DNA from 4 places in the Mesorhizobium sp. AR02 genome. Region 3 is predicted to be linked to each of the others. Evidence: riboswitches for the same ligand, from Rfam matches in the RefSeq annotation. Region 3 holds a riboswitch; each other region holds the start of a gene.
The links. Region 3 has a riboswitch for cobalamin ahead of DBIPINDM_RS14645 (aromatic ring-hydroxylating oxygenase subunit alpha). Riboswitches for the same ligand answer to the same signal wherever they lie in the genome.
Positions count from the first base shown of each region.

Region 1: another riboswitch for cobalamin. It lies ahead of DBIPINDM_RS39925 (DUF1636 family protein); the one in region 3 lies ahead of DBIPINDM_RS14645 (aromatic ring-hydroxylating oxygenase subunit alpha).
Region 2: another riboswitch for cobalamin. It lies ahead of DBIPINDM_RS32715 (DUF1636 family protein); the one in region 3 lies ahead of DBIPINDM_RS14645 (aromatic ring-hydroxylating oxygenase subunit alpha).
Region 4: another riboswitch for cobalamin. It lies ahead of DBIPINDM_RS32970 (CbtB domain-containing protein); the one in region 3 lies ahead of DBIPINDM_RS14645 (aromatic ring-hydroxylating oxygenase subunit alpha).

Region 1 covers NZ_CP080531.1:7,318,629-7,326,074, reverse strand. Annotated here, with positions in the region: gene DBIPINDM_RS39955 (D-arabinono-1,4-lactone oxidase) at 1-1,012, shown strand, start outside; gene DBIPINDM_RS39950 (DSD1 family PLP-dependent enzyme) at 1,009-2,154, shown strand; gene DBIPINDM_RS39945 (bifunctional helix-turn-helix transcriptional regulator/GNAT family N-acetyltransferase) at 2,216-3,166, shown strand; gene DBIPINDM_RS39940 (antibiotic biosynthesis monooxygenase family protein) at 3,423-3,737, shown strand; gene DBIPINDM_RS39935 (AraC family transcriptional regulator) at 3,791-4,624, opposite strand; gene DBIPINDM_RS39930 (winged helix-turn-helix domain-containing protein) at 4,775-5,494, shown strand; cobalamin riboswitch at 5,656-5,863, shown strand; gene DBIPINDM_RS39925 (DUF1636 family protein) at 5,885-6,352, shown strand; gene DBIPINDM_RS39920 (ABC transporter ATP-binding protein) at 6,349-7,137, shown strand; gene DBIPINDM_RS39915 (ABC transporter substrate-binding protein) at 7,185-7,446, shown strand, end outside.
Region 2 covers NZ_CP080531.1:5,888,275-5,895,720, forward strand. Annotated here, with positions in the region: gene DBIPINDM_RS32705 (cobaltochelatase subunit CobN) at 1-1,698, opposite strand, end outside; gene cobW (cobalamin biosynthesis protein CobW) at 1,819-2,856, opposite strand; gene DBIPINDM_RS32715 (DUF1636 family protein) at 2,859-3,287, opposite strand; cobalamin riboswitch at 3,327-3,531, opposite strand; gene DBIPINDM_RS32720 (winged helix-turn-helix domain-containing protein) at 3,561-4,760, opposite strand; gene DBIPINDM_RS32725 (NADH-quinone oxidoreductase subunit A) at 5,094-5,459, shown strand; gene DBIPINDM_RS32730 (NuoB/complex I 20 kDa subunit family protein) at 5,450-6,031, shown strand; gene DBIPINDM_RS32735 (NADH-quinone oxidoreductase subunit C) at 6,036-6,638, shown strand; gene DBIPINDM_RS32740 (four helix bundle protein) at 6,724-7,050, shown strand; gene DBIPINDM_RS32745 (NADH-quinone oxidoreductase subunit D) at 7,117-7,446, shown strand, end outside.
Region 3 covers NZ_CP080531.1:2,202,834-2,210,279, forward strand. Annotated here, with positions in the region: gene DBIPINDM_RS14625 (ABC transporter ATP-binding protein) at 1-752, shown strand, start outside; gene DBIPINDM_RS14630 (DUF680 domain-containing protein) at 831-1,070, opposite strand; gene DBIPINDM_RS14635 (DUF680 domain-containing protein) at 1,138-1,341, opposite strand; gene DBIPINDM_RS14640 (DUF680 domain-containing protein) at 1,413-1,613, opposite strand; cobalamin riboswitch at 2,107-2,308, shown strand; gene DBIPINDM_RS14645 (aromatic ring-hydroxylating oxygenase subunit alpha) at 2,421-3,668, shown strand; gene DBIPINDM_RS14650 (hybrid-cluster NAD(P)-dependent oxidoreductase) at 3,689-4,789, shown strand; gene DBIPINDM_RS14655 (sugar ABC transporter ATP-binding protein) at 5,303-6,781, shown strand; gene DBIPINDM_RS14660 (ABC transporter permease) at 6,816-7,446, shown strand, end outside.
Region 4 covers NZ_CP080531.1:5,937,493-5,944,938, reverse strand. Annotated here, with positions in the region: gene cobO (cob(I)yrinic acid a,c-diamide adenosyltransferase) at 1-172, opposite strand, end outside; gene cobU (bifunctional adenosylcobinamide kinase/adenosylcobinamide-phosphate guanylyltransferase) at 174-689, opposite strand; gene DBIPINDM_RS32975 (CbtA family protein) at 682-1,491, opposite strand; gene DBIPINDM_RS32970 (CbtB domain-containing protein) at 1,507-1,686, opposite strand; cobalamin riboswitch at 1,719-1,917, opposite strand; gene DBIPINDM_RS32965 (aromatic ring-hydroxylating oxygenase subunit alpha) at 2,059-3,216, shown strand; gene DBIPINDM_RS32960 (MFS transporter) at 3,220-4,419, opposite strand; gene DBIPINDM_RS32955 (heparan-alpha-glucosaminide N-acetyltransferase) at 4,629-5,627, shown strand; gene DBIPINDM_RS32950 (methyltransferase family protein) at 5,624-6,100, shown strand; gene DBIPINDM_RS32945 (MerR family transcriptional regulator) at 6,107-6,493, opposite strand; gene mgtE (magnesium transporter) at 6,634-7,446, opposite strand, start outside.

The DNA of each region.
Region 1 (7,446 bases), 2.4 Mb from region 3:
GGGCCTGCCCAATATGGGCGACATCGACCGCCAGGCGATTGGCGGCGCGCTGGGAACCGCCACCCATGGCTCGGGACCAACGCTCGGCGCCTATCACACGCAATTGGAGACGGTGCAGATCGTCGATGGTCTTGGCAAGGTCCGCGACTTCAAGCGGGCAGGGGATCAGGACACGATCCACGCCGTCGGCGTTGCGCTCGGTGCCTTCGGTATCTTGAGCGAAGTGACGCTGAATAACATTGCGACCTACCGGCTGCGCCGCCGCAAATGGGTGCTGCCGATCGCCGACATGCTGCGCGACTTCGAGAAAATGATGACCGCGCACCGCTCGGCCGAATTCTACTACATTCCGTTCTCAGGCTATGCGCAGTTCATCGCCAGCGACTTCAGCACCGAGGCGACGACCGCGCGCCCGACCGAAGATGATGAGGGCTCTTTGCGCATACTGCGCCGGTTGCGCACCGGGCTTGCCTGGCTGCCGTCGCTGCGTCGGCGGCTGATCCTCGGCGCGGTCGCGAAAGTGCCGGCTGAGGACTATGTGCAGGACTGGCTCAACGTCTATGCCAGCGACCGGCAGACCAAATTCAACGAGATGGAATATCACCTTCCGTTCGAGGAAGGACCAAAGGCGCTGGCCGAAATCATCGAGCTGACCGAAAAGCGCTTTCCCGAAGTCTATTTCCCGATGGAGGTGCGCAGCGTCGCGGCCGATCAGTTCTGGCTCTCGCCCTTCTACAACAGGCCGACCTGTTCGATCGCCATCCACCATGATGCGGCGAGCGATCCGTTGCCGTTCATGCGCGCGGCCGAGCCGATCTTCCGCAGATATGGCGGCAGGCCGCATTGGGGCAAGATGCACAGCCTGAAAGCGGCAGACCTCAAGAAGCTATACCCGCGCTGGGATGATGCCATGGCGGTGCGCCGCGACATCGATCCGCAAAACCGCTTCGTCTCGCCCTATATGGCCGGCCTGTTCGGCATCGAGCCCAGTCCTTTTGGCATCGAACGATGAGCGCCTATTTTGCCACGCTTTCGCAAGCGCTGAAGCAAGCCGACATCTTCCAACCCTGCCTGCTGCTCGACCGCGATCGGCTGGACAGCAACATTGCGCTGGTCAAAGCGAGGCTTGATCCCGGCCTTGCCGTGCGGCTGGTCGACAAGTCGCTCGCTTGCCTGCCGCTGCTTTCGCATATCGGCAAGACGCTTGGAACCGATCGCTTGATGACCTTCCATCCGCCGATCAGCGAGGCAGTGCTGAAGGCGTTTCCAGATGCGGATCTGCTGTACGGCAAGCCGATGCCGGTCGGGGCGGCAAGGGCGGTGCTTTCCAGAGGCGATGTGGCCTGGTCGCGGGTTCGCTGGCTGATCGATACCCAGGAGAGGCTGGCGGAATATGGCGCTCTCTCGATTGAACTCGATATCGAACTGCGCGTCGCCTTCGAGATCGATGTCGGGCTGCATCGTGGCGGCTTCGCCAGCCCGGAGACTTTGTCGAAAGCGTTAAGCGCGCTGCCGGCCCACAAACGGCTGCATTGCCAAGGCGTCATGGCCTATGAGGCGCACGCACCGCACATTCCCGGCCTGTTCGGCGGCCCGGCGAAAGCATTGGCGCAGGCCTCGGAGCGGGCCGCCGCTTTCGTGGCGCGCCTCGGCATGGACCAGCGCCGCATCCTCAACATAGGCGGCAGCAAGACCGCGCTGCTTCATCATGGCGGCATTGCCAATGAAGTGTCGATGGGTTCGGCCTTCGTGCTGCCCAGCGATTTCGACACGCCTGGCCTCGACGGTTTCTTGCCGGCGGCCTTCATCGCGACGCCGATCCTGAAAGTGGTCGAGCCGATGCTGCCGGGTCCGCCGGCCGTTTCGCGCCTGCTGCAGGCGCTTGGCCGATTTCCCCGCAAGGGTTGCTATCTCTATGGCGGCAAATGGATGGCCGAACCGATCTTTCCCGAAGGCATGAAGACGAACGGCCTGCTCGGCCTCTCGTCCAATCAGCAATTCATGGGCCTGCCCGCCAATGCCATCACCAGGCCGGGCGATTACGCCTTCCTGCGACCGACGCAGAGCGAGGCCGTGCTGCAGCAATTCGGGCCGATCGCGGTGCTTTCCCAGGGCAAGATCGTCGATCGCTGGCCAGTGTTGCCGATGATGTGATCAACTCGGATAATTGACCCAGTCAAGTAAATGGTTGATCCTGTGAATACAGGAGATACCCATGACGATTCATCATCAGGCCGACAACGATGCGTCCAACAAAGAGCTGATCGATGCGGTGCGGGCCTTCAACCGCTTCTACACCCGCCAGATCGGGCTGCTCGACGAAGGGCTGCTGAAAAGCGCCTTCTCGCTGACCGAGGCGCGCGTGCTCTACGAGCTGGCGCACCGCGACGGCCTGACCGCGACCGACCTCGGGCGCGACCTCGGTCTCGATGCCGGCTATGTCAGCCGTCTGTTGAAGAAGTTCGAGGCCCTTCACCTCATCTCCCGGTCGACGCTGGTATCGGACGCCAGGCAATCGTCGATTGTACTGACCCCGACGGGCAGGAATGCTTTCGCACCGCTGAACAAGGATTCGCACGACCAGGTCGCGGCCTTGCTCGACCGGCTGCCGGCGTCGGAGCAGGACCGGCTGGTGAAATCCATGCGCACGGTTCAGGCGCTGCTGGGCGAAAGCGCCGAGCCGAAAATCCCCTATCTGTTGCGGCCGCTGCAGGTCGGCGACATCGGCTGGGTCACGCGCCGGCAAGGAATGCTCTACGCGCAGGACTATGGCTGGGACGAAACCTATGAGGCGCTGGTCGCCGAAATCCTCGCAGCGTTCGTCAAATCCTTCGACCCGAAATGGGAGCGCAGCTGGATCGCCGAGCGCGATGGCGAGATCGTCGGCTCGGTCTTCGTCGTGCGCAAGTCGGATCAGGTGGCGAAGCTGCGCCTGCTCTATGTCGAACCTTCGGCGCGCGGCCTCGGTATCGGCAAGCGGCTGGTCGAGGAGTGCATCGGCTTTGCCCGCGCCAAGGGCTACAAGACGCTGACCTTGTGGACCAACGACATCCTGACCGCCGCCCGGCACATCTACCAGGCGGCCGGCTTGAAATTGATCGAGGAAGAGCCCCACCATTCCTTCGGCAAGGATCTGGTTGGCCAGAATTGGGATCTCGACCTATAGCGAACTCGCTTCGGCATCCGTTGCCATGATGCGCGGTTGTTGGCGGCTTGCGCCGATGCTATGGAACACGGGTCGAAAAGGACCCTGGAGCGGCAAACGGTAAACCCGCTCCCTTCCACCAACTGGAAGCTCCGTTCCCATCCCATATGGGAACCCACGGCAAGCCCACGGCGTGGTTTTACGCCTGGCTTGGCGTTCGGGGTTTTCGCTGATCGGCGTTCCTTCGTTTGCCAGCCGCCAACGAAGGAGAAGCAAAATGCCCATCATTCGCGCCGACACCGGCATCATCACCCAGATCAATGTCTTCACCGTGCCCGAAGGCGGACAGCAGGCACTGATCGATCTGCTGCGGGAGGCGGCAACGAGTTGCCGTGGCGTTCCCGGCTGGATGTCCGCCAGCCTGCACCGAAGTCTCGACGGCACACGTGTCGTCAACTACGCCCAGGCGCACGACCAAGCGGCCATGCGGCGGGTCTTCGAGCATCTGCGCAGCAGCGGCTTTCTCGATCGCAACCAGGCCTTGGGTCAGGCCCATCCCGGCCTCTACGAGGTCGCTCTCACCGTGGAGTAGGCGGAGCGGCGGACCGTACCTTGGCCACACACCAAGGTACGGTCGCGCGATACCTAAGATTTCACCGGTATCCAGATCTCCAGCCCGCCATTGCCGCTGCGCGGATCGAACTCCGGGCCATAGCGTTCGAATTCGGGCGCGTCCGATATCTCGTGCCCGGAGGCCGGCAGCCATTTGTTCCAGATCGTGTTGACGGTGCGGCGGATGGTCGAGATGTGCTCGCGATGCGAAAACACCGCATATTTCTGCGCCGGTATGCGCACGCGGCTGAATTCCTTGGGGAGGTCGGAAAAGTCTGACACTTCGACACCGGCGATGTAGTCGAAATTGCCGGCATCGTCGCCGTTGACGCAGACGCCATAGGCAACGTCGCCGGTCTCGCCCGGGATGTTGCCGATGTAAGGGCCGAAGCGTTGCCACTGCATCGGAATCGCGGCGCTGGTTTCGCAGCTGTAGCGTTCGCCGAGCCCGGCGATCAGGAACGGCCGGCTGGTCTCGAAGCGCGGTGGTTCGAGGTTGGCGAGAAGGGATTGGTCCATCAGGATCGGCTCCACGAGGTCGAGGGTCTTGGTCGAGCCTTGCGCGCGCACCAGCTCCGGCGTGGTGCCGAACTGGTCGCGGAAGGCACGGGTGAAAGCCTCATGCGAGTTGTAGCCGGCGTCGAGCGCCACCAAGAGGATGTCGGGTGCCCCGCCGGCCAGCCTGCGCGCCGCTTCGCTCAAGCGCCGCGCCCGCATATAGCCCATGACGGAGCGGCCGGTGGCGGCACCGAAGGCGCGCGTCACGTGGAAGCGCGACACACCGCTGCTTTGGGCGACGTCGTCGAGCGAGATTGCCTCAGGCAGATGGCTCTCGACAAACCACAGCGCTTTCTCGATCGGGTTCATGGCTCCTCGCATTTGGCGCGCTGACATTACTGACCGTGTCGACGGCCAGTTTGATCGAAATTGCGCATTGGGCAATAATGCATGTGTCCGTGCCGCGTCCGATGTGGGAATCGATGCTGCACGACCCAATGTCCGGGGAGGGGTGTCCCGATGAGGACGGCGGTTGCCGACCAGATTTTCCGTTTCGGCGGGTTCACGCTGGACCTGTCGATGGGAACGCTGCGCGGCGTCAACGAGCCGCTGTTCCTGCGCCCCAAGGCCTACGCGCTGCTTTCACACCTTGCCCACAACATGGGCCGCGTCGTGCCGAAATCGGAGCTGATGGATGCCGTCTGGCCCGGTGTCTACGTCACTGAGGATTCGCTCACGCAATCGATCCGCGAGATCCGCAAGGCGATCGGCGAGGACATGGTGCGCACCGTCCCAAAGCGGGGCTACATGCTCGCCGCCGGGGCCGAGGCAGCGCCCGAGATCGGCTCGCAACCGATCGTGGCGGTGGTGCGCTTCCGCAACGAGAGCGGCGATCCGGCCGACGAGGCCATGGTCGACGGTTTCGCCGAGGATCTGATCAACGGTGTCGCGCGCTTCGGCACCATCACGGTGCTTGCGCGGAACTCCAGCTTTTCCTTCACGTCGTTCGGCCGCGCCGAGTGGCCGCAGGTCCGTGCCCGTATCGGCGCCGACTATCTGGTGGAAGGGTCGCTGCGCCGTCAGGGCGAGCTTGTCGTCATGGCCATCAGCCTTATCGACATCGCCACCGCCGGCCAACTCTGGGGCGACCGCTACCAGTCGCAGGGTTCGGGCCTGTTCGCGATCGAGCGCGAGATCGTCGTTCACCAGCACGTTCTCAATCGGCGTTTCGGGCCCTGAAATCCCGATCGGCTTCTGAAAATTTTCCGATGTTTCGATGACCGTTACCGATCCGGGATTGACAGCGTCGCCTGGTGAGATATGTAATGTTATAACAAATTGATTTTGTGGATGCGTTCGAGCTCGGACCAAAAAACCGTTGCGGCGCGATCGGCGGAAAACTACGATGGCCCGGTGATGGTCCCCGCGTCGAAAGGCAAGGGGTGAAAAGGGAACACGGTGAAGCCCTCAAAGGGTCGAGGCCGTGGCTGCCCCCGCAACTGTAAGCGGTGAGCAAGATCCGACATGCCACTGGCCGGCAAGGCTGGGAAGGCCGGATTGCGCAAAGACCCGCGAGCCAGGAGACCTGCCATCACTGAGTTGACCGGACGGGGTGTGCCGGGAGGAAACGTGGACGTCGGTCTTGTCGGCCGGCTCGCCAACATCCTTCCGTCGCCAGTTTTGGAAAGTGACGGAAAGTTGGACGGCTCCATCGATCATCGCATCATCGTGTGCACGCTTTGCCGTGACGTTCCGACAGGGACCAGGTCGGGCGAAGCCTTGTGCAGCGATTTGCGTTCCCGGCTCTCGGCCCACCATGAACCCGCCGTGGCGCATGGCTTCACGATCGAAGGCGTTGAATGCATGGCGGGCTGCGCGCGGCCGCTGACGGTGGCCTTCCAGGCGCCGGGCAAGGCTTCCTACCTCTTCGGCTCCATCGACGCCGAGGCCGACGCCGGCGATCTCGTGCGATTTGCCAGGCTCTATGCGTCGCTGGCAGACGGCTGGTGCAATTCCGGACAACGTCCGCCGCGACTGGCCGGCAAGACGCTGGCCCGCATCCCGGCACCTGCCAAGCTTGCGGGTGATAGTCGATGACAATGCCGCTTCTTGAGGCCAGCGATCTGGGCGCCATGGCGAATGGCCGGGACTTGGTCCATGCGGTCAGCCTGTCGGTTGCCGCTGGTGATCGCCTCGCCATTATCGGCCCCAACGGCGCCGGCAAGACGACGCTGCTGCGCATGCTGTCTGGCATGCTCAGGCCAAGTTCGGGCGAGGTGAAGCTTGGCGGGCGCCGCCTGGACAGGATTTCTGCCGCCGAACGGGCATTGCACATCGCCGTTGTCGGCCAGACCGACCAGCCGGATCCGCGGCTGGCGGTGATCGACTATGTCGAGCTTGGCCGCGTCCCGCATGCCGGCCTGAGGCGCAGGAGCGAGGAACGCGACATTGTCGTCGACGCGCTGCGCCGGACCGGGCTGTTGCCGCTGCTTGGCCGCAGCATCGGCTCGCTGTCGGGCGGGGAACGTCAACGCGCCCAGCTTGCGCGCGCCATCGCACAGCAACCGAAAGTGCTGTTCCTCGACGAGCCGACCAACCATCTCGACCCGCGCGCCCGTGCGGAACTGCTCGAACTCGTGGCCGGCTTCGGCATGACGGTGATCGCGGTGCTGCACGATCTGGCTCTGGTGGCGCCCTTCGCCACCAGAGTCGCGGTGATGCACGAAGCGCGGCTGCATGCGCTGGCGGCGCCCCGTGAGGCGCTGACGCAAAAACTGATCCGCGAGATTTTCGGCGTCGACGTGTTTCGCCTGCGCCACCCCACCGAGGACCGCGAACTGACGGTGTTCGATGTTCCGAACCGCGCCGCGCCGCCATCCTGATCGAAACCTGCCTTCATCCGACACTGTTCAACCAAGGAGCAAAATCCGTGAAACGTCTCGCACTGTCGCTCGTCTTCTCGCTGCTGGCCTCGACGGCCTTCGCCTTCCCGGTCACGGTCGATAGCTGCGGCAAACCGCTGACCTTCGATGCACCGCCCAAGCGCGCCGTCATCCACGATCTCAACATGGCTGAGATGGCCTTCGCGCTGAAGCTGCAGCCGTCGATCGTCGGCCTGACCGGCATCACCGGATGGTACAAGGTCGGCCCCGAATTCAAGGCCGAGCAGGGGTCCATTCCGGAACTGGCGC
Region 2 (7,446 bases), 3.7 Mb from region 3:
CGGCAGCGTTGGATCGTGGTAATCGGCGCGGCGATCGGCGGAGCGGCCGCGGTCGGGGGCGAGTGCGACGGTGATGTTGCCGAAGGTGGCGGCGCGGAAGGGGAAGTTGGCGAGGGTAGGCGCTTGAACACCCCCCTCTGTCCTGCCGGACATCTCCCCCGCAGGGGGGGAGATTACGCTGTCGTCCCTGCCTTCGCCAATCTCCAACGTTGCAAGAATGCCCCTAGCGCCGAAACTGCCAATCTCCCCCCTTGCGGGGGAGATGTCCGGCAGGACAGAGGGGGGTGCCTGGCGCAAACCTATTTTGTCTGCCTCGCCCCAAGCAGCTTCTACTGCAGCCATTGCTGCTGTCGGCAACTCTGCCGAAAAGCCAAGATAGTCCTTAAGCCCCAGCCCATCATCACTCCGCTCCAGTAAATCCAGCAGCTCACGCGGCGATTTCGGAATCCCCTCAACCCCATAACCCTGCTCCTTCAGATCATGCAGCATCGCCAACACGCTGGACGGCACATCGAGGCCAACGGCATAGCCGGTGCGGCCCGGTGCGCTCGGGTAATCCGGGATCAGAATAGCCAGCTTGCGCTCGGCGCGGGGCGTCTCCTGCAGTTTGATGAAGGCGGCCACACGGTCGGCCACCTGCGCCACACGATCCGGTTCCGGTCGATTGGCAAAGGCGCGGTGGCCAAGTGCGGGATCGACATCGCTTTCGCCCTTGAAGGAGATGGCGCCGGCCAGGATGCGGCCGTCGAGTTCAGGCAGCACGACATGCATGGCGAGGTCGGCGGGCGCCAGGCCGCGCTGGTTGTTGTCCCAGACGTCGCGGCGGGTGGTGGCGACGATGACCTGGAAGACGGGGACGCCGGCACGGTCGAACAGGGTTTCGACGCCCGGTTCGGCACCGGAGGCGAAGGCGGTGGCAGTGATGATGGCGGCGGGTTTGAGTGTGGCGAGGGCTGTTTCCACGAAGGCCAGGGATGCCGGGTCCTTGAGGCTGGAGACGAAGATGGGGACTGGGAGCATGCCGCGCTGGCGCAGCGCTTCAAAAAGGGCGTCGATGGGCGCGACATCGGCCGCGAGAAGCATCGAGCGATAGAACAGAATGGGCACGACCTTTCCCTTCCCCTTGAGGGGGAGAGGGACGACGCCGCGTCCGGGCTCGTAGTAGCCAGACTTCGGAACTGCGATAGGGCCGGCGACAACCGTATCCTGTCCAGCCAAACTGGCCAGCCTCTGCACCAGCGCATTCATATTCGCCGGGCCGCCCTCGCGGAAATAGCCGAGCAGGCTATCCAACTCCTCGCGCGGCAGCGTCGAGGCTTCGATCAGCCGAAGATCCTCGTCGTGGCTCTCGCCCGGAAGCAGCGCGAGTTTAATTCCGCGTTCGCGGGAGGTCGAGGCAAGCTGGTCGCAGCCATAGCGCCACCAGTCGTAGCCGCCGAGGATGCGCACCAGGATGATTTTGGCGTGACGGGCGACGCTGTCGATCCAGAGGTCGACGGACATGGGGTGGCGCAGGTCGCGCAGCGCCGCCAGCCGCATCGAGGGCAGGCGGCCGGCATCCGCCTTCCAAGCTGCTGCCAGGCCGGCGAGGTCGCTGTCGGTGAAGGACAGGGCCACGATATCCGCCGGCGTCTGCCGCAGATCGACCGGCTCGGCGAGATCGTCGAGCGAGGCGGAGGTCGTGGTGAGGATATGCATCGCGGTCTAGCGCGGTTCACCGTTTCACGGAACGGCGAACCGCTCTATCTCCTTGTTTTTACGCAATTCCTGTGGGAAAACCGTGAAACACTTTTCCTGGAATTGCTAGGGCGGTTTGCGTCAGCCGGCGAGTATACGCTCGATTGCCGGGCGGTTCAGCCCCTTGAGGCCAATGACGACCAGGCGCGAGCGGCGGTCGTCCTCAGCCGTCCAGGCGCGGTCGTAGTAATGGTTGACGCGCGGGCCGACGGCCTGCAGCAGGAGCCGCATCGGCTTGCCGCCGACCTCGACGAAGCCTTTCACGCGCAGCACGTTTTCCTGTTCGGCGGCGGTGGCGACGCGCTTTGCCAGTTCGTCCGGATTGGCGACCGAGGCAATGTCGACAATGAAGGTGTCGAAGTCATCATGCTCGTGGTCGAAGGCACCGTCATGATGGGACTTGCGGTTCTCGATGTCGTCCTCGACGGCGAGACCGAGCCCGAGCAGCACGGAAGGATCGACCTTGCCATGCGACGTCGGCACGATCTTCACGGCGCGGGCGGAGTGTTCGCCAATGATGGCGTTGGCGCGCGCCGAACCGGCGGCGTCCATCAGGTCGCTCTTCGACAGGATGATCAGGTCGGCGCAGGCGATCTGGTCCTCGAACACTTCCTCGACAGGGTCGTCATGGTCGAGGCTCTCATCCCCAGCGCGCTGCGCCTGCAGGGCATCCATGTCGTTGGCGACGCGGCCCTCGGCGAGCGCCGGGCCGTCGACCACGGCGATCACGCCATCGACGGTCACGCGGCTCTTCACCGTCGGCCACTGGAAAGCCTGGACCAGCGGCTTGGGCAGAGCGAGGCCCGAGGTCTCGATCAGGATATGGTCGACCTTCGGCGTCAGCGACAGGATTTTGTCGAGCGCCGGCACGAAATCGTCGGCCACGGTGCAGCAGATGCAGCCATTGGCCAGTTCGACGATGTTTTCCTCCGGGCAGGTGTCGATGCCGCAACCTTTGAGGATCTCGCCGTCGATGCCGATGTCGCCGAACTCGTTGACGATGATCGCAATGCGCTTGCCGCCAGCGTTTTCCAGGAGGTGGCGGACCAGCGTCGTCTTGCCGGCGCCGAGAAAGCCGGTGACGACGGTGCAGGGAACACGGGAGACGGAAGCGGTCATGGTTAGTCCTTCAGCATGTCGAGAGGTGGAATGCGGGCAACGAGGCCGCGCTTGAGCGAACCAGGCCGGCCCCGCCAGGGAATGAGGCCATCGGTCGAGGTGGCGAAGAGTTTGGCGCCGGTAACGAGGTCGGCGCCGCTGGCCGCGGTCAGGTCGCCGAACACATAGCTCCAGCAGCCATCACGCAGGATCGCAGCGCTGAGGCGGCGCTTGCAATTACCGAGGCATTCTACCGCGCGGACGCGGATATGGTCGTCAGACGCTGCACGGCGCGTGTCATCAGCCAGCAGTTCGCCGGCGCGGGGATGGGCGTCGGAGCCGGTTTCGTCACGACAGGAGGCGCAGACGATGATCGTGACGCCGGCCAAGGCTTCGCTGTCGGCGGACGAGATATCCGCTGTGCCAGCCGAAAAACTGCTGTTCTGGTCCAAAAAGCCGGGCTCCTTGCCCGGAAACCCGCCGGGCGATCGGATTCTTTTGTCGCAGACGGCAGGTCTCCTGGCTCGCGGGTCATCGCCTTGGGTGCCGCCTTCCCGGGAATCCCCAGTGGCTTTCGGCCTTGGCTCTTCGCTTACAGTTGCGGGGACAGCCGCGGATTTGAGATTTTCATCCCGCACCGCATTCCCTCTTAGCCCCTGCCGTTGCGGGCAAGGGACCGTCTGGAGCGGATTTAGGCTTTTGCGGGCAGTGGAGTCAACGCGGGCTTACGACACGGCGATGTCGGCCAGCGCCGGACCCAGATCACCGACCGGCGTTACTTCGATGCGTTCAAGACCAAGCCAGCCCTGCATCTGCTTAAGTTCCTCGAAGAGTTGCGCCGCTGTTTCAGGCGGTGCGCCGGGCTCGGGGTAGGCCGCGTGCACGCGCAGGACGCTCGCTGGTCGGTCGGCCTTGAGATCGACGCGTGCGACGATCCTGTCGCCGAGCAGGAAGGGCAGGACGTAATAGCCGTACTGCCGCTTCTCGGCCGGGGTGTAGATTTCGATGCGGTAGTGGAAGTCGAACAGCCGCTCCGAGCGCGAGCGTTCGAAGACGACCGGATCGAACGGTGCCAGCAAGGCGCGCGCCTCGATTTTTCGGGGCAAGCGCGCGTCCTTATGGAGGTAAGCCGGCTTGTCCCAGCCCTCGACCCGCACCGGCACCAACTCGCCGGCCTCGACCAGTTCCTCCAACCGCCCCTTCATGTCGGCCGGCGACAGCCGAAAGTAGTCGCGCAGGTCGCCCGATGTCGCGATGCCATGGGCGCGGGCGGAGATGCGCAGCAATTCGCGGTGCGCGTCCCCGGCTGATGGCACCGGCAGATCGAGGATCGCCTGCGGCAGCACGCGTCCCGGCAGGTCGTAGAAGCGCTCGAAGCCGCGGCGATGTGCCGTGGTGATGCGCCCGGCCCAGAACAGCCATTCGAAGGCGTGCTTGGCATGGCTCCAGCCCCACCAGCCGCCCGAACCCTTCTGGCCTTCCAGCGCGGAAGCAGCGATCGGGCCGCGCGCGACGACCTCGCGGTAGATCTCTTCTATATAGGCGGCATGCTCGCGGCCCCATTTGGCCAGCCCCAGATACATCTCGTCGCCTTGCTCGGCGCGCTGCATGCGCCAACGCATCAGCGGATAGGTCTCGACCGGCAGGAACGAGGCCTCGTGCGCCCAGTATTCGAAGACCGTGCGCTTGCGCGTCACGGCGGCGTTGTCGAGCAGAGCGAGCGGGTAGGGCCCCAGGCGCGAATAAGGCGGCATATAGTGAGCGCGCACCACCGCGCTGACGGAATCGATCTGCAGCAGGCCGGTGCGGGAGAGCACGCGGGCGAAGTGGCGGCGGTCGGGTGTGCCATTTGGACGGGGATCGAGAAATCCTTGAGCAGCGAGTGCTATGCGCCGAGCCATGGCAAGGGAGATCTTTTCCTTCATTCGGTGTCACTCTGAGGGTGATGGGATCGGCGGTTTGATGGGTGATTCCAGGCCATGCTAGCAGGGTTTTGGCGGCAACCCTGTCAGGAGAGAAAAGTGGAGTAAAAAGCGAAGGAAATCAAACAGGAGCGGATCGGACCAGTTTCTTCGGATATGCCGTCCAGCACTGCGTTTTGAACAAGGTTTGACTTGCTTCGCTGGAAGTGCTGCGCTAACCCTCGCCGCGTTGCAGCATAGGCCCCTTAAAACGGTTCAGCGGTTAATCTGTCACGCTTCCGCATTAAGGTCCGGTGCTGTAATCAAAGTGGATTGGCGCCAACGGAAAACCGCTGCATGAACGCACTCCTCAGTTCGTACCTGCCCATCGTCCTGTTCATTGGCGTGGCGCTGGTCGTCGGCCTGGCGCTGCTGGCCGCACCGTTCCTGGTGGCCTATCGCAATCCCGATCCTGAAAAGCTTTCCGCCTACGAGTGCGGTTTCAACTCGTTCGACGACGCCCGCATGAAATTCGACATCCGCTTCTACCTGGTGTCGATCCTGTTCATCATCTTCGACCTGGAAGTGGCCTTCCTGTTTCCGTGGGCCGTATCCTTCTCGAAGATCGGCATGCTCGGCTTCTGGTCGATGATGGTGTTTTTGGCAGTGCTGACCATCGGCTTTGCCTATGAATGGAAAAAAGGAGCGCTGGAATGGGATTGAACGACAGTTCAGGCACCCTCGTCGCGCCGAAGCCGAAGGGCATCATCGATCCCAACACCGGCAGGCCGGTGGGGGAGGACGATCCCTTCTTCCTCGAAATCAACAATGAGCTTGCCGACAAGGGTTTTCTGGTCACCTCGACCGAGGCGCTGATCACCTGGGCGCGCAGCGGCTCGCTGATGTTCATGACCTTCGGTCTTGCGTGCTGCGCGGTCGAGATGATCCACACCTCGATGCCGCGCTATGACTCGGAGCGCTTCGGCGTCGCGCCGCGCGCGTCTCCGCGCCAGTCCGACATCATGATCGTCGCCGGCACGCTGACCAACAAGATGGCGCCGGCGCTGCGCAAGGTCTACGACCAGATGCCGGAGCCGCGCTACGTCATCTCGATGGGCTCGTGCGCCAATGGCGGCGGCTATTACCACTATTCCTATTCGGTGGTGCGCGGCTGCGACCGCATCGTGCCGGTCGACATCTACGTGCCCGGCTGCCCGCCGAGCGCCGAAGCCCTGCTCTACGGCATTCTTCTCCTGCAGAAGAAAATCCGCCGCACCGGCACGATCGAACGGTAAATCCATGGCCGCATCCCTTAGCGAACTGTCGACCTATCTCGGCGAGAAGCTGATCGGCCGTGTCACTGACGCGGCGATCGCCTATGGCGAGCTCACCGTTCATGTCGAACCACGCGACCTCATCGAAGTGGTGACCTTCCTGCGCGACGATGCGCGCTGCCAGTTCATCTCGATCATCGATGTCTGCGGCGCCGATTATCCGTCGCGCGCCAAGCGCTTCGACGTCGTTTATCACCTGCTTTCGCCGAAACAGAATGTGCGCATCCGCGTCAAGGTGCAGGCCGACGAAGAGACGATGGTGCCGTCGATCACCGGCGTTTTCCCGGGTGCCGACTGGTTCGAGCGCGAGACCTACGATCTCTATGGCGTGCTGTTCTCGGGCCATCCGGACCTGCGCCGCCTGCTGACCGATTACGGCTTCGAAGGCCATCCGCTGCGCAAGGATTTCCCGCTGACCGGCTTCGTTGAAGTGCGCTACGACGACGAAGCCAAGCGCGTCATCTACGAGCCGGTGGAATTGAAGCAGGAATTCAGGAACTTCGACTTTTTGAGCCCGTGGGAGGGAACTGATTACGTTCTTCCCGGGGACGAAAAAGCGAAACAGTGAGTAGGGAAGTAGTGAGCAGTCAGTAGGGAAAGAGTTGGAGCAACGGATCGAATCTTATCGCGACTTGAAGGTGTGGCAGTCGGCGATGACGCTCGCTGAAGATTGTTATCGTTTCACCAAAGAGTTTCCGAGGGATGAGATTTACGGCATGACCTCTCAGATGCGCCGATCGGCGGTTTCGATCGCGGCGAACATCGCAGAAGGATACGGTCGGGAAAACAGAGGGTCGTTCATTCAGTTTTTGCGCATGGCGCAAGGATCGTTGAAGGAACTGGAAACGCACGTACTGCTGGCATGCCGGGTTGGGCTGTTACGAAAAGACAATGAGATTGAACTGCTGCTGCGATGGGAAGAGATTGGAAAAATGATGAGATCTCTTATCCGAACGGTGCAGGCAAAGCAGGCGGAATGAAGCAGGCATTGAGATTGATGATCACTACTCACTACTCACTACTGACTCTTCGCCAGAGGCGCCACAATGGCTGAAACCTCCGTCCGCAATTTCAACATCAATTTCGGGCCGCAACACCCTGCGGCGCATGGCGTTTTGCGTCTCGTGCTGGAGCTGGACGGTGAAGTCGTCGATCGCGTCGATCCGCATATCGGACTTTTGCATCGCGGCACCGAAAAGCTGATCGAGGCAAAAACCTATCTGCAGGCGGTGCCTTATCTCGACCGGCTCGACTATTGCGCGCCGATGAACCAGGAGCATGCCTTTGCGCTCGCCGCCGAGCGCCTGCTCGGTATCGAGGTACCAAGACGCGGCCAGTTGATCCGCGTGCTTTATTGCGAGATCGGCCGCATCATG
Region 3 (7,446 bases):
TGCAGCTGACCAAATATCTCGACCGGCTGCCCAAGGCGATGTCGGGCGGGCAGCGCCAGCGCGTCGCCATCGGCCGCGCCATCGTGCGCAATCCGAAAGTGTTCCTGTTCGACGAGCCGCTGTCGAACCTTGACGCCGCACTGCGCGTCGCCACGCGTATCGAGATCGCCAAGCTCAAGGAATCGATGCCCGCCACGACCATGATCTACGTCACCCATGACCAGGTCGAGGCGATGACGCTCGCCGACCGCATCGTGGTGTTGAAGGACGGCCATATCGAGCAGGTCGGTACGCCTATGGATCTCTACAAGAAGCCCGGCAATCTGTTCGTCGCCCAGTTCATCGGCTCGCCGGCCATGAACATCCTGCCGGCGACGATCGACAAGACCGGCAACCCGACCGTCGTCAGCCATGTCGGCGGCCGTAAGGCTACGGTGCCGATTACGACGCCTGCTTCGGCGAAGGGTGCGGCGGTAAGCTTCGGGGTGCGGCCGGAAGACCTCATGGTCGCAACCGGCGCGGATTATCTGTTCGAGGGAACGGTCGATTATGTCGAGCAGCTCGGCGAGGTTCAGCTGGTCTATGTCGACATCGGCCGCGCCGACCTGCCGCTGGTGACAAAGCTGCCGGGCAATGTCGAGGTCAAGCGCGGCTCGACGCTCCGGCTGAGCGCCAATGGCGAGGACCTGCATATCTTCGATGCGGACGGACATTCCTTCGCACTCCGGAAGCCGGAAGCAAAAGCGGCTTAAGACAGAACCCCATCTCGACGGCGTAAAAAAGAGCGGCGGGCATGGCCCGCCGCTCTTTTTTAGAATCGGCTTCGGCTGTTAGTGGTTGCCGAAGCGGTCCCGGTCGCTGCTCTGAGGGATCGACTTCTGCACGTCGCCCGATGAATTGAGCAGCTTGTAGACGGGCGAGCCGCTGTCACGGATCGAAGCCGTGCGCGAATTGTCAACCGAAGTCGCGGCAGGCTGGTTGGCGCCATTGGAGCCGTAATTGTCACTGCCTGCGAAGGCGCTGCCGGAGACAGCCAGAACGGCGGCGGCAGCAAGGATGATCTTCTTCATTTCAAGTCTCCTGAATTTTGAGCTTCACGGGAGCAGCGGGGCAAACCGCCGCTCCCGGAATCGGCTGTTAGCGGCCGAAAAGATTACGATCGGCACCCTTGACAGGCGCCTGGGCAGCCGGTTCCGACTTCTTGATCGAAGCCGTGTAAGAGCTGTCGGTCGAAGCAACAGCGGGCTGGTTGGCGCCATTGGAGCCATAGTTGTCGCTGCCAGCAAAGGCGCTGCCGGAGATGGCCAGGACGGCGGCAGCAGCAATGATGAACTTGTTCATGTTAGTCTCCTGAATTTCTGAAGGTCGGCCAGAGCGGCGGACAAAAGCCCGCCGTCGGCCGGGATCGGCTGTTAGTTGTTGCCGAAGAGGTTGTGGTCAGCACCCTGCACAGGCGTCTGAGCAGCCGGTTCCGACTTCTTGGTCGAAGCGGTGTACGAGCTGTCGACAGCAGCGGTGGCTGCAGGGGCATTCGAACCGTAGTGGTCGCTACCAGCGAAGGCGCTGCCGGAAATGGCCAGAAGGGCGGCGGCAGTGAGAACAATCTTTTTCATTTTGGGTACTCCAGTATTTTTCCGTCCGTCTAGCGGCGTGTCTTGGGATTAAAATCGCGTCGTTCGGACAGCCCCGATGTGGGAAAGCCAGCTAGCCGTTTCCAATCACGAAGTTGTTCCGTGTGGACCAAGTATCCACCACTTGAAATTGTACCAAGGCCCTCTAAGCCAAACATTTTTCTTTTTAATATCAAACTGTTAGTCAAAACCGGCGCTGCGATCACCAACTGTATCGGAGGCTCAGCGTTCACACCGTCCTGCACGCACCGTCAACAGAAACGAACCGTTCGGTTCGATTTTAGAATCTGCTAATAGTCACTTTTCGAAACCGTTAACCTTTTTTGCCGCCGTTTCGGGTCGATCTGGATAGCCGGCACCGCCACCAACGAAACGATTTTCGTGACCGCTGTGCTTGACCCGATCATTGCGCATGCGTGTCGCGCCACATGGATGCGATGTCGCTTTCATGCCGATGTCGCAAACGCTGTCGTGATTAGATCAGGGCATCTCAGGTGCCGCTTCGTGACGACGGGGCGGAGAATTGGGAAGCCGGTCAGAATCCGGCGCTGCCCCCGCAACGGTGGTGGAGTTCAAGTCGCAACGGGAGACCACTGGGCGAAAGCCTGGGAAGGTGTCGCGATCGTCCGCAAGGACACTCCAGAGCCCGGAAACCAGCCCGAGAATTTGAACTCGACTGATCGCGGTGGGCGGTCAAGAGGCGGATGGTGCATGCCCGGTTTTCGCCGGCCTGCGTCCGGTCCTTCCTCAATCACCACCAGTTCAGTCCTTGAAGCATGAGGACAGGACATGGATGCGCGCAACGACATGCTGAGGCTCTTGAACAGCCGCAGAGAGGGTTTCTCACTCGAGCAGCCCTTCTACACCGACCCAGACTACTTCAAACTAGACATGGAGCTAATCTGGTATCGCGACTGGCTGTTCATCGGCCATGATTGCGAATTGCCGAAGCCCGGCAGCTTCATCACCGTACAGATCGGCGACTATCCGGTCGTGCTGGTGCGCGATCAGCAAGGCAAGATCAACGCCTTCCATAATTCCTGCCGCCATCGCGGCAGCCGCGTCTGCAACACCGACAAGGGCATGGCGGCCAAGCTAGTCTGTCCCTATCACCAGTGGACCTATGAACTGGATGGCCGCCTGCTGTTCGCCCGCCAGATGGCCGACGGTTTCGACAAGACCCAGTTCGGGCTGAAGCCGGTCGCCTGCGAAAGCGTGGCCGGCTATATCTTCATCTGCCTGGCAAAGGAGCCCGCCGACTTCGCGCCGATGCGGGCGATGATCGAACCCTACCTCAAGCCGCACCGCCTGAGCGAAGCAAAGATCGCCTTCGAGAGCACGATCGTCGAGAAGGGCAATTGGAAGCTGGTCTGGGAGAACAACCGCGAGTGCTACCATTGCGCCGGCAATCACCCGGAGCTGTGCAAGACCTTCCCGGAAGCCCCGACGGTGACCGGCGTGCAAGGCGCCGACAGCGACCCGGAGATGCTGGCGCATTGGGCCAAATGCGAGGCAGCCGGCCTGCCGAGCAAGTTCCGCATCGACCCGGCCGGACAATACCGCGCCACCCGCGCGCCGCTGCTGCGCGACGCGGTCAGCTACACGATGACCGGCAAGCGGGCGGTGAAGAAGAACCTCTCCGACAGCGTCTCGGCCGACCGCATCGGCACGTTGATGCACTATCACTACCCGACGACCTGGAACCATATCCTGATCGACCATGCCGTCACCTTCCGGGTGCTGCCGATCAGCGCGACGGAAACCGCGGTGACGACCAAATGGCTGGTTCACAAGGATGCCGTCGAGGGTGTCGATTACGATCTTGCCGAACTCACTCATGTCTGGACCGAGACCAACGACCAGGACCGCCGCATCGTCGAGGAAAACGCCTTCGGGATCCTGTCGCCGGCCTATGAACCCGGTCCCTATTCGGAGCTGCATGAGGGCGGCGTGATCCAGTTCGTCGACTGGTACGCGCGCTTCATCGGCCCGCGCCTTGCCGACGATGGCCGGCCGGCCCTGCGCAGCGTTGCTTGAGAGGTTGAGGGATGAATGCGATGACGGATCTTGGCCTCTATCGCCATCTTGACCAGATGGCGCCGTGGAACGACAGGCTGCAGGTGCTGGAAGTGATCGGCGTCAGCGACGAGGCGCCTGACGTCAAGACCTTCACCTTCCGCTCCGACAACCAGACCTGGTTCCGCTACAAGCCTGGCCAGTTCGTGACGCTGGAGCTGCCGACATCGGACGGGCCGCTGATGCGCACCTATACTCTGTCGTCCTCGCCGTCGCGGCCGTTCTCGATCGCGGTGACGGTGAAGGCGCAGGCCGGCAGCATCGGCACGCGCTGGATGTTCGATCACCTAGCGCCCGGCTCGCACGTCAAGGCCTATGGGCCGGCGGGCGACTTTTCGCTGCACAGCCATCCGGCGGCCAAATATCTGTTCATCTCGGCCGGTTCCGGCGTGACGCCGATGATGTCGATGCTGCGCTGGCTGAATGACTGCGCGCCATGGACCGATGTCGGCTTCGTCAACTGTGCGCGGCGCGCCGAAGAGATCATCTTCCGCAAGGAACTCGAACTGCTCGGCGGCCATATGCCTGGCCTGTCGCTCGGTTTCATGATCGAGGAGCGGTCGAGCCGCGAGGGCTGGTACGGCCATATGGGCCGCATCGACGCCATCCGGCTGCCGCTGCTGGCGCCTGATTTCCGCGAACGCGAAATCTTCTGCTGTGGTCCGGACCCCTTCATGCGCGCCGTGCGCGGCATGCTGGACGCCGCCGGCTTCGATATGACGAAATACCACCAGGAAAGCTTTGCCGCACCCGCGGTGGAGGAAATCCCGGCACCGTTCGCCGCACCGTCGCAGGACGGCGTGGCCGTTCCCGTCGAAGCCGCAACACCGATCCGCTTCGCGCTTTCGGATGTCGACGCGGAGTGCGTCGCCGGCCAGACCGTGCTGCAGACGGCGCGCGCCTCGGGCGTGCGGATCCCCGCGGCCTGCGAATTCGGGCTGTGCGGAACCTGCAAGGTGAAGAAAGTCTCCGGCGCCGTCGAGATGAGCCACAATGGCGGCATCCTCGATCACGAGATCGATGACGGCTTCATCCTCGCCTGCTGCTCGAAGCCGCTGTCAGCGCTCGAAATAGAGGCGTAACAGCGTCGGGGCGGCCCTGCGCGGCATGGCCCTCAGCCGCCCCGACGGCAACCGGGTGCCACGCTTCGTGGCAAGGTGACGCCGGACAAGAAGAGGCAGACGCTAGGCCGAAGGTGCGCCTTCAGCACGACGTCATTGTCGCGGCCTGTGGCGCCCTGCCCTGCCATCTGCTTTCAGCAGAATCCTCTCGGTTCAGTCGACCGCCCCTGACGAGCCGCAACGCGGCTGGCGGTTCTGCCCTTGCAGCCCTTTCTCCCTGGATCGCCAGCGGAACAATTCCGTGAACACTGTTCCCCGTTGTAAGCCCCTTATAGGGCTGGCACAATAATCCTTTGTTTTTTCATGGTTTTTTGAAATCCAGCGCATCGCCTCTGGTCTCCAAATTTTAAAGTTTGCGCGTCACTTGACATTTGTCGATTGCAATTTGACTATTGTCAGCATCGGCATTTGGGCGGGAGATCACGTGCCGATCGGCATCCGACAGGGATTAGCCGAAGTCATGGGAGGACGATGGTGGAGCTGTTGCTCGAAGTGGAAGGGCTGAAGAAGTCCTTTGGTGGTGTCGCCGCCTTGCGCGACGGCCGCTTTCAGCTTCGCGCCGGCACGGTTCACGCGCTTTGCGGCGGCAATGGCGCCGGCAAGTCGACCTTTCTGAAGATCCTGATGGGCATCCAAAGGCGCGATGCCGGCTCAATCCGCCGCCGCGGCAAGGAGGTGGAATTCGCCAGCCCCGCCGACGCGCTGGCCTCGGGGATCGCCATCATCGAGCAGGAACTGAGCCCGGTTCCCCACATGACGGTCGCCGAGAACATCTATCTCGGCCGTGAGCCCAAGGCCCGGTTCGGCGGCATCGATTTTCGCGCCATGAACCGCGCCGCGCAGAAGCTTCTGGACGACCTCGAATTCGACATTCGAGCCACGCAATACATGATGAACCTCTCGGTCGCGCAGATGCAACTGGTCGAGATCGCCAAGGCGCTCAGCCACGACGCCGAGGTCATCTTCATGGACGAGCCGACCTCGGCGATCGGCGAGCGGGAGGCGCAGCATCTGTTTGCCGCGATTGGCCGCCTGCAGAGGCAGGGCCGCGGCATCGTCTACGTGTCGCATCGCCTGTCGGAAATATTCCAGGTCGCCGATTCCTACACGGTCTTCCGGGACGGTTCCTATGTCGGCAGCGGGGCGCTTGCCGAGATCGACCGGCCCGGCCTGATCCGCATGATCGTCGGCCGCGAGCTGTCCGAGGAATACGTCAAGACCAACACACCGACCGAGGAAACCGGGCTAGAAATTGCCGGGCTGACCTGCCCGAACAAGATCGAGGACATCTCCTTTTCAGCGCGCAAGGGCGAGATCTTCGGCATTTACGGGCTGATGGGGGCCGGACGGACGGAAATCTTCAATTGCCTGTTCGGGCTCGACAGGCCTTCGGCCGGAACCATCGCCATCGACGGAACCCCGGTTGCCATCTCGAAGCCGGCGGATGCGATGGCGCATGGCCTGGCGCTGGTCACCGAGGATCGCAAGCTGACCGGCCTCAATCTCTCCGATTCGGTGCGCGCCAACATCTGCATGGCCAGCCTGCCCGAGATGAGCCCCGCCTTTGCCATGGACCGGCCGCGCGAGGCGGAAGCAAGCCGCCGGATGCGGGAGCGATTTCAGATCAAGGCGGCGCGCGACACCATGCCGGTCTCCGGCCTGTCGGGCGGCAACCAGCAGAAGGTAGTGCTCGGCAAGTGGTTCCTGCGCAACCCGAAGGTGCTGCTGCTGGACGAGCCTACCCGTGGCGTCGATGTCGGCGCCAAGCGTGAAATCTACCGGATCATCTGCGACTTCGCCGCCGCCGGCGGCACGGTGGTGATGATCTCTTCCGAGATCGATGAAGTTCTCGGGATTTCGGACCGGATCATGGTGATGCGGGCCGGCAGAAGTGCCGGAATCTTCAGGCGGGAGGAAACGGATGCGCAATCACTCGTCCACCTATCGACCTGAACAGGGAAACGGTTCGGCGGCAAAGGAGCCAGGAATGTCGGTTGGCGACAAGAAGACGATGCAAGGCTGGCTCGGTTCCGAGCAGCGCCGGCTGCTGATCCAGGAGTACGGCATCTTCCTTGCATTCCTGATCCTGGTGGCGGTGCTCTCGGTCTCCAACGAGTTCTTCCTGACGGCCGGCAACATCTCCAACGTGTTGCTGCAGACATCGATCAACGGTGTCCTGGCCATCGGCATGACCTTCGTCATCCTCACCCGCGGCATCGATCTCTCGGTCGGCTCCGTCGTCGCGCTCGCGGGTATCGTCAGCGCCAGCTTCATGACCACTTCGGCGACCGCCGGCATCGCCGGCGCACCCTATCCAGTTGCCTTGGGCCTCGGCATCGGCCTGCTGGTCGGCATTGCCTGCGGCGCGATTTCGGGCCTCATCGTGTCGCGCTTCTCGGTGCCGGCCTTCGTGACGACGCTCGGCATGCTTTCGGCGGCGCGCGGGATGACCCTCATCTATGGCGGCGGCCGTCCGGTTCCCGCGCTGACGCCGGCTTTCCGCTGGATCGGCACCGGCGACGTCTTCGGCATACCCGCACCGGTCGTCATTCTTGCCGTCGTGTTCGCCGTGTCGTGGTGGATCCTCAACCGGACGCGTTTTGGCCGCTACATCTATG
Region 4 (7,446 bases), 3.7 Mb from region 3:
TCCGCAGCGCCAGGCCGAAGGCAGCCGTCGTCTTGCCCTTGCCCGGACCGGTGTTGACGATCAGCAGCCCCTTCTCGACCGTTTTGCTCGCCACCTCGGCGTCCTGCACCGCCTTGCGTTTGGCCATCTTGGCGCGATGGCGCTCTTCGTCCTTATTGTCGATGTCGGTCATCTCATTTCACCTTGAGCGGCAGCCCCGCCACCATCAGCAGCACGGTGTCGGCGATCGCCGCGACCTGCTGGTTGAGCCGTCCGGCGTCATCGCGAAAACGGCGCGCCAGGGCATTGTCAGGCACGATACCTTGGCCGACTTCGTTGGACACCACGAACCAGGGCCCGCGCGGCCGCGACAGCACATCCGTCAGCCGCCGGCATTCCAGCTCGAGATCGTGATCGGCCAGCATGTGATTGGTCAGCCACAGCGTCAGGCAGTCGACCAGCACCGGCTGGTTGTCGGGCAAAGCCGTAAGCGCGCCGGCAAGGTCGAGCGGTGCGTCGATGGTCGTCCAGCCTTCGCCGCGCCGCGAGCGGTGCAGTGCGATGCGCTCGCACATCTCGTGGTCATAGGCTTGCGCGGTGGCAATATAGACCCATGGTGAGGGCAACGCCATCGCCAGGGTTTCGGCGTGCGCGCTCTTGCCGGAGCGCGCACCGCCAATGATGAAGGTCAGCTTGCCGTGATCAGGCAAAGCTGTCGCGCAGGCTGGTCGCGGTGCCGGTGAAGCGTCCGCGCACCACGCCGACGACGGCACCAAGCACCAGCCAGAACACCAGATTGGTCACGGTCACCGCCACCACGAACTGGTGGTGCAGGCCTTCCGGGATCGGCGTCTCGAAGCTGTCGGGCTGCGGCGCGCCGACGATGTGCGGAGCGACGATCAGCAGCACGGCAAGGATGGCCAGCGGCAGCGACTTGCGGAACGCGATCAGGCCGAGCCCGATGGCAGTCGCGATCACGGTTGCCACCCACCAAATCTGGCGCTGCGTCAGGTCGGCCGCCGGCATGGCCGGCAGTTCCGGCGGCAGGCCGAGACCGGGCGCCAGCGTGAACACGGCAAAGCCGGCAAGACCCCAGAAGACGCCCTGGCGCCAATTGCCGATGCCGCCGGCGAATTCCGAAACCGCGACCAGGATCAGCGCGAAGCCGATGCCGGTGACGACATTGGACACGACGTTGAAGGCAAAGCGCTCGAAGCCGTCGGCCGGCGCCCAACCCTCGTCTTCGGCCGGAGCGGCAGCCTCGGCCGGTGCCGGCGCAGCAGTGCTCATGGCGTTCGATGCCGCAGGAGCGGCGGAGCCCATTGCGTTGCCGCTGGCGGCTTCGGCCGGCGCCGCGGCGTGCTCATGCTTGTGGCCGCCTTCGGCCTGTTCGTAGACTTCCGCCTTGAGGATCAGCGGCACGGTGGCATAGGCCTGCATGCAGGCGAGGACGACGCCGGCCACGAGCCCGGCGATCGCCGCGATGAACACGACGTTGCGAAACAGATTCATGATGTCAGATCCTCGTCAGTGGCAGGGAAACGCCATCGAATGCCGGTTATCATGACCGGCATTGTGGACCGCATCGATGTGCGAGAAGCCGACAAAGCCGATGATGAAGGTGCCGAGCAGCGCGGCGAGTGCCAGCTGCATGAAGCGCGACTGCGAGGAGACGGAGGCGCCGAGGGAGACGGAAGCAGTAGTCATATCTTGTCCTTTCACCCTCCACCCGAGGGCCTGTCAGTTTTGCCGTCGTCGGCAGGTCTCCTGGCTCGCGGATCAGCGCCCTTCTCCACCTTCCCGAAGACAAATCTTCAGTGGCATATGGAGAGGACTACCGCACACAGTTGCGGGGGCAGCCACGGCATTGGGCAACAAGTCAGCCCGCACCGCATTCCCTCTTGGCTCCAAAACGGAACCGACGACTGTGCGACTATAGGGAAAATCGCAACACGCGGCAAACCAAATTCCGCCGGCAATCAGCGCGATTGCGCCATGCCATCCCCAAGCACGACAATTGACAATTGTCATGGCCGGGTGTCGGCTGACCTCTTCACAGGAAGCCAGCCATGCAGCCGATTGCCAGCGAGCGCGCCCTACAACGGCCTGACCCAGGTTGAACCGACGCTGCCCTCGTCGGCCTATTGGGATGGTGAGAGTTACCAGCGCGACCTCGATGCCATCTGGTGCAAGAACTGGCTGCTGGTCTGTCGCGAGGCCGATCTGGCCCAGCCGCTGGCCTTCCGCCGGTTCCGCATCGGCACGCAGGACATCATCGTGCTGCGCGACGACACCGGCGAGTTGCGCGCCTTCCACAACACCTGCCGGCATCGCGGCTCGCAGCTTTGCCAGGAGAGCGAGGGCCGGCTGAAGGCGCGGCTGATCACTTGCCCCTATCATGCCTGGTCCTATTCGCTGCGCGGCGATCTCGTGCGGGTGCCGTCGAAATCATTGCCGGACGGCTTCGACAAGGCCGACCACCCGCTCTATCGCGTCGCACTTTCGGTGTGGCGCGGCTTCGTCTTCATCAATTTGCAGGAGAATGCGGCGGGCTCCGCACAGGCATCCTTCGACCCCGCCTCCGGCAATCTCGGCAACTGGCCGCTGGAAACGCTGGTCTCAGGCCATGTGCTGCGCAAGGTGATGCAGTGCAACTGGAAGATTTTTTGGGAAAACTTCAACGAGTGCCTGCACTGTCCGGGCGTCCACAAGGACCTGTCGCGGCTGGTGCCGATCTATGGCCGCGGCCTGATGAGCCGGCATGACGATCCAGAATGGACCCGCCACGCCGACAATGATGCGCCGGAATTTTCAGGCGGCCTGCGCGCCGGGGCCGAAACCTGGTCGCGCGACGGCCAGACGCACGGGCCGGTCTTCTCAGGGTTGACACCGGCCGAACGTGCCGCCGGCCAGACCTACGCCACCAGCCTGCCCTCGATGTTCATCGTCGGTCATGTCGATTATGTCAGGACCGTGCGCCTGGTGCCGCTCGGCCCCGAACAGACGGAGCTTGTCGCCGAATGGCTGTTCGCGCCCGAGGCGCTGGCCACGACCGACATCGACAACATCGTCGCCTTCGGCACACAGGTGCTGGAAGAGGATGCTGGTATCTGCGAGGTCAACCAGAAGGGCCTGCGCTCGATGCGCCACCAAGCCGGCGTGCTGATGCCCGAGGAATATGAACTGCACCGCTTCCACAACTGGGTGCGCGAGCGCCACGCAGCGCTTTCTGCCTGATCCTCACAAAGACTTCGGCAGGTAACGCCACGTCACGAAGCCGCATACAGCGGCCAGCAGGCTGAGCGTGATGAACACCGAGCCCAGTCCGAAGAAGGCCAGCACAACGGAATAGACCAGCGGCGGCGTCAGCTCCGAAAAATCGAGATAGGTGCGGTAGACCGCCGCCATCTGCGCCCGCTCATAGGAGCGCACCGAGCGCATGAAGGCGGTTGAACCCAGTGCATCGAGCGCAATGGTGAAGAACGCGCCACCAAGCAGGAAAGCGCCGGTCAGCAGCGGCGCACTCGCTCCCACCGTGCCTGCCGCCAGCAGCATTGCCGACATGGCGAAATAGGCAAAAGTCATGGTCTTGCGGCCGCCAAAGCGTTTTCCCGCCTTGCCCCAGAAGATGGCCATGAACAGCAGCGCATTGCCGGCCGAGACCAGCAGGCCGCCGGCCAGTTCGCCCTCGCCGGTGATGACCATGAACAGCGGTCCATAGACGAAGAAGGTCGACCAGAAGCAGGACCGGCCGAAGGCGATCAGCCAGGCAAGCCTCAGCCTCGGCTGCGCGATGAAGCGGCCGATATTGGCGAGCGGATTGGCCGGCCGGGTCTTGCCCGGCCGTATCGACCGGTTGTCGCCCAGCCGATAGGTCCAGAACAGCGCCAGCAGCGCCAGCGCGAACACCGCCACCGCGCCGTGCGCGGCATAGATGCCGAAGCGTGTGTAGAGGAAGATGCCGAGCGTCGGCCCACCGGTCCAGGCGAACATCGACCACGCCATGCGCAGCGATTCGGCCTGCATGAAGTCGGTCTTGCGGATGTGGTCCATGATGTAAAGGTTGAGCGTGATCGACAGCGCGCTGGCGCCCATCACCCGGCACAACATGCCTGCGATTTGCCCGGCAAGCGTGTGGGTGACGAAGAACAACGAGCCGATGGCGAGCAGGCAAGCGCCTGCTGTGTAGACCCAGCGCCGGGCAAACCGGCGGATCAGCATCGGCATGAACAACGTTACCGACAGGCCGAGCATCGCCACGATGGTGTAGAGGATCGAGACGATCTGTTCGTTGTGAAGGATTTCGTAGGCCTGGATCGGGATGACGCTCGACACCGTGGCGCGGGCGAAGGATTCGACCGCGTAGAGCGAGGCGAAGGTGCGCGCATCCGCGGCCTTGAGGGCCGGGAGCCAGATCGGATGGCGCACATGGGTGGACATTGCTTCCCCAAAGCAGAATCACCGACCAAATCTGCCGTGGTCGATCCCGAGCCAATAAGAGGAAACCGACGCATAACCGGCAAAAAGTGAAACCGGTCAAAGGCTTCCCGGCTCTGGCCTAAAGCGTCGCTTGACCCGATGCCCCGGCCTTCTTCTGTCCCGCCCAACCGTGATAGTCCTCAGGCGGGGCTGAATCAGATCGCGAGACCATGACCATCCACACGCCGACCGCACTCGTTCCGGAGCCATCCAGGCGCATCGTCGCCATCGACATCGTGCGCGGCATCGCGCTGCTGGCCATGGCGAGCTACCATTTCACCTGGGATCTGGAATTCTTCGGCTACACCGACCCCGGCCTCACCGCCTTCGGCTGGTGGAAGATCTACGCACGCTGCATCGCCTCGACCTTCCTGTTCCTGGTCGGCGTCAGCCTCTACCTTGCGCACGGCCAGCAAATCCGCTGGAACGGCTTCTGGAAGCGTTTCGCCATGGTCGCCGGTGCGGCGATCGCTATTTCGGTGGTCACCCGCATCGCGACGCCGGACGGTTTCATCTTCTTCGGCATCCTGCACGAGATCGCGCTCGCCAGCCTGCTCGGCCTCGCCTTCTTGCAACTGCCGGCCTTGCTGACGCTTGTCGTTGCCGCGCTCGTCATCGCGGCGCCCATCTACCTGCGCTTCGAGGCCCTGGATCACCCCTGGCTGTGGTGGATCGGCCTGTCGGCGATCAATCCGCGCTCCAACGACTATGTGCCGCTGTTTCCATGGTTCGGCGCGGTGCTTATCGGCATAGGCGTGACGAAACTCGCTTCTGCCGCCGGTATACGAGCGCGACTGGCGGGCCTGATGCCCGGCCGCTGGGCCAATCCGCTGCTCTTCATCGGCCGCCACAGCCTCGCCTTCTACCTGATTCACCAGCCGCTGCTGATCGGCTGCGTCTGGCTGTTTTCGCAGGTCATGCCGGCCCAGGTCGAAACCCCACAAGTCAATTTCCTGAAAACCTGCCAGCGCTCGTGCGAGCAGACGCGCAATGCAACCTTCTGCTCGAGCTATTGCAGTTGCATGCTGACGACGCTTGAGGGTGAGGCCACGCTTGATCGGCTCGAGAACAACGACCAGACTGCGGAATGGCGAGCGCATCTGGGCGATCTGGCCGGCAGTTGCACGGCCCAGACCGAAGACAAGATGGACGAGGGAGGAACGCAATGACCGAAACCCAACCGAAGCCCGGGGTGATCCCATGGCCGCCGCTGATCTATATCGCCGCCATCGCCATCAGTGTCGCCCTCGGTCTTTTCTATCCCCTGCCCTGGATCGGCGATCTCCTGGGCGACCTGCTGTTCGCCGCCGGCTGGGTGGCGCTGTTCGGCGTCGCGGCACTCTGGTTCACCGCGATCCGTACCATGATGCGGGCCAAGACCACGCTCAACCCCAACGCGGTACCCGACCACCTCGTCACCACAGGTCCTTTCGGCATCACCCGCAACCCGATGTACCTCGCCAACACGATGCTGTTGATCGGCGTCGCCTTTGTCTCGGGGATCGTCTGGTTCCTGCCGCTGGCCTTCATCGCGGCCTTCGCTACGCAGAAGGTCGCGATCGAGGGCGAGGAAAAAATCCTGGCGGCGAAATTCGGCAAGAAATACCGCGACTACGCGAAGCGCGTGCGGCGCTGGATTTGAACAGCTTTACGTGTTGACGCCGAGCTCGACCAGCCGCTCGACGCAGGATTCCTCGGCCTGGTCGAGTTCGGCCAATGTCTCCTCGAGGTCGCGGCGTTTCTGGCGCAGATCCTCGCGCTTTTCCTCGATGCGCTTGATCATCAGCTTGAGCTGCCCGACCTCGCCCGGCGGCTCCTTGTACATCTGGATGATTTCGCGGATTTCGTTGATCGAGAAGCCGAGCCTCTTTCCCCGCATGATCTGCCGGATGAGATGGCGATCGGACGGGCGAAACAGCCGCGTGCGGCCACGCCGCACCGGTTGCACCAGTCCCTCATCCTCATAGAAACGCAGCGTCCGCGTCGACACGTCGAATTCGCGGGTCAGTTCGGTGATCGAATAATATTCCCGCATTGTCACTCCATGCCGGAATCCCGGGCAACGCCACGCGGCGTCGCCCCTCTGTCCCGAACCAAATCCCTGCCACGCCGGAATCGGCACAGCACCCCGCGTCAGCGTCGCACGGCATTTACGTAAAAGTCAATTGAGGCCGCTCACGCGACGCCGAACCACCAGGTGGCAAGGCCGAGGAAGGCGAAGAAGCCGACGACATCGGTGACCGTGGTGACGAACACCGCCGAAGCAACCGCTGGGTCGATCTTGAACCGGTCGAGCAGCAGCGGGATCAGGATGCCGGCCAGGGCTGCCACGAACATGTTGATGATCATCGCGGCCGCGATGATGCCGCCGAGATTGGGATCGCGGAACCAGGCCGCTGCGACGATGCCAATCAGCACGGCGAAGATGATGCCGTTGATGAAACCGACGCCCATTTCGCGGCGGATGATGCGGCCGGCATTGTAGATGTCGAGATCCCTGGTCGCCAGCGCCCGCACGGTGACGGTCATGGTCTGCGAGCCGGCATTGCCGCCCATGCCGGCGACGATCGGCATCAGCACGGCAAGCGCCACGATGTGTTCGATCGTGCGGTCGAACAGGCTGATCACCGACGCCGCCAGGAATGCCGTCAAGAGATTGATCAGTAGCCAGGGAACGCGCGAGCGGGAGGTCGAAAAAATACTGTCGGAGAGTTCTTCGTCGCCGACACCGCCCATGCGCAGCAGATCTTCCTCCGCTTCCTGCTGGATGACGTCGACGACATCGTCGATGGTCAGCACGCCGACCAGGTGCTCGTTCTCGTCGACGACGGCGGCCGACAAGAGATCGTACTGTTCGAATTCGCGCGCCGCTTCTTCCTGGTCCATCGTCGCCGGAATGGCGTGCCGCGTCTCATGCATGACCTCCCCGACCTTGACTGTGCGCTTGGTGCGCAGGATCTGGTCGAGGTCGATGGTGCCAAGCAGCTT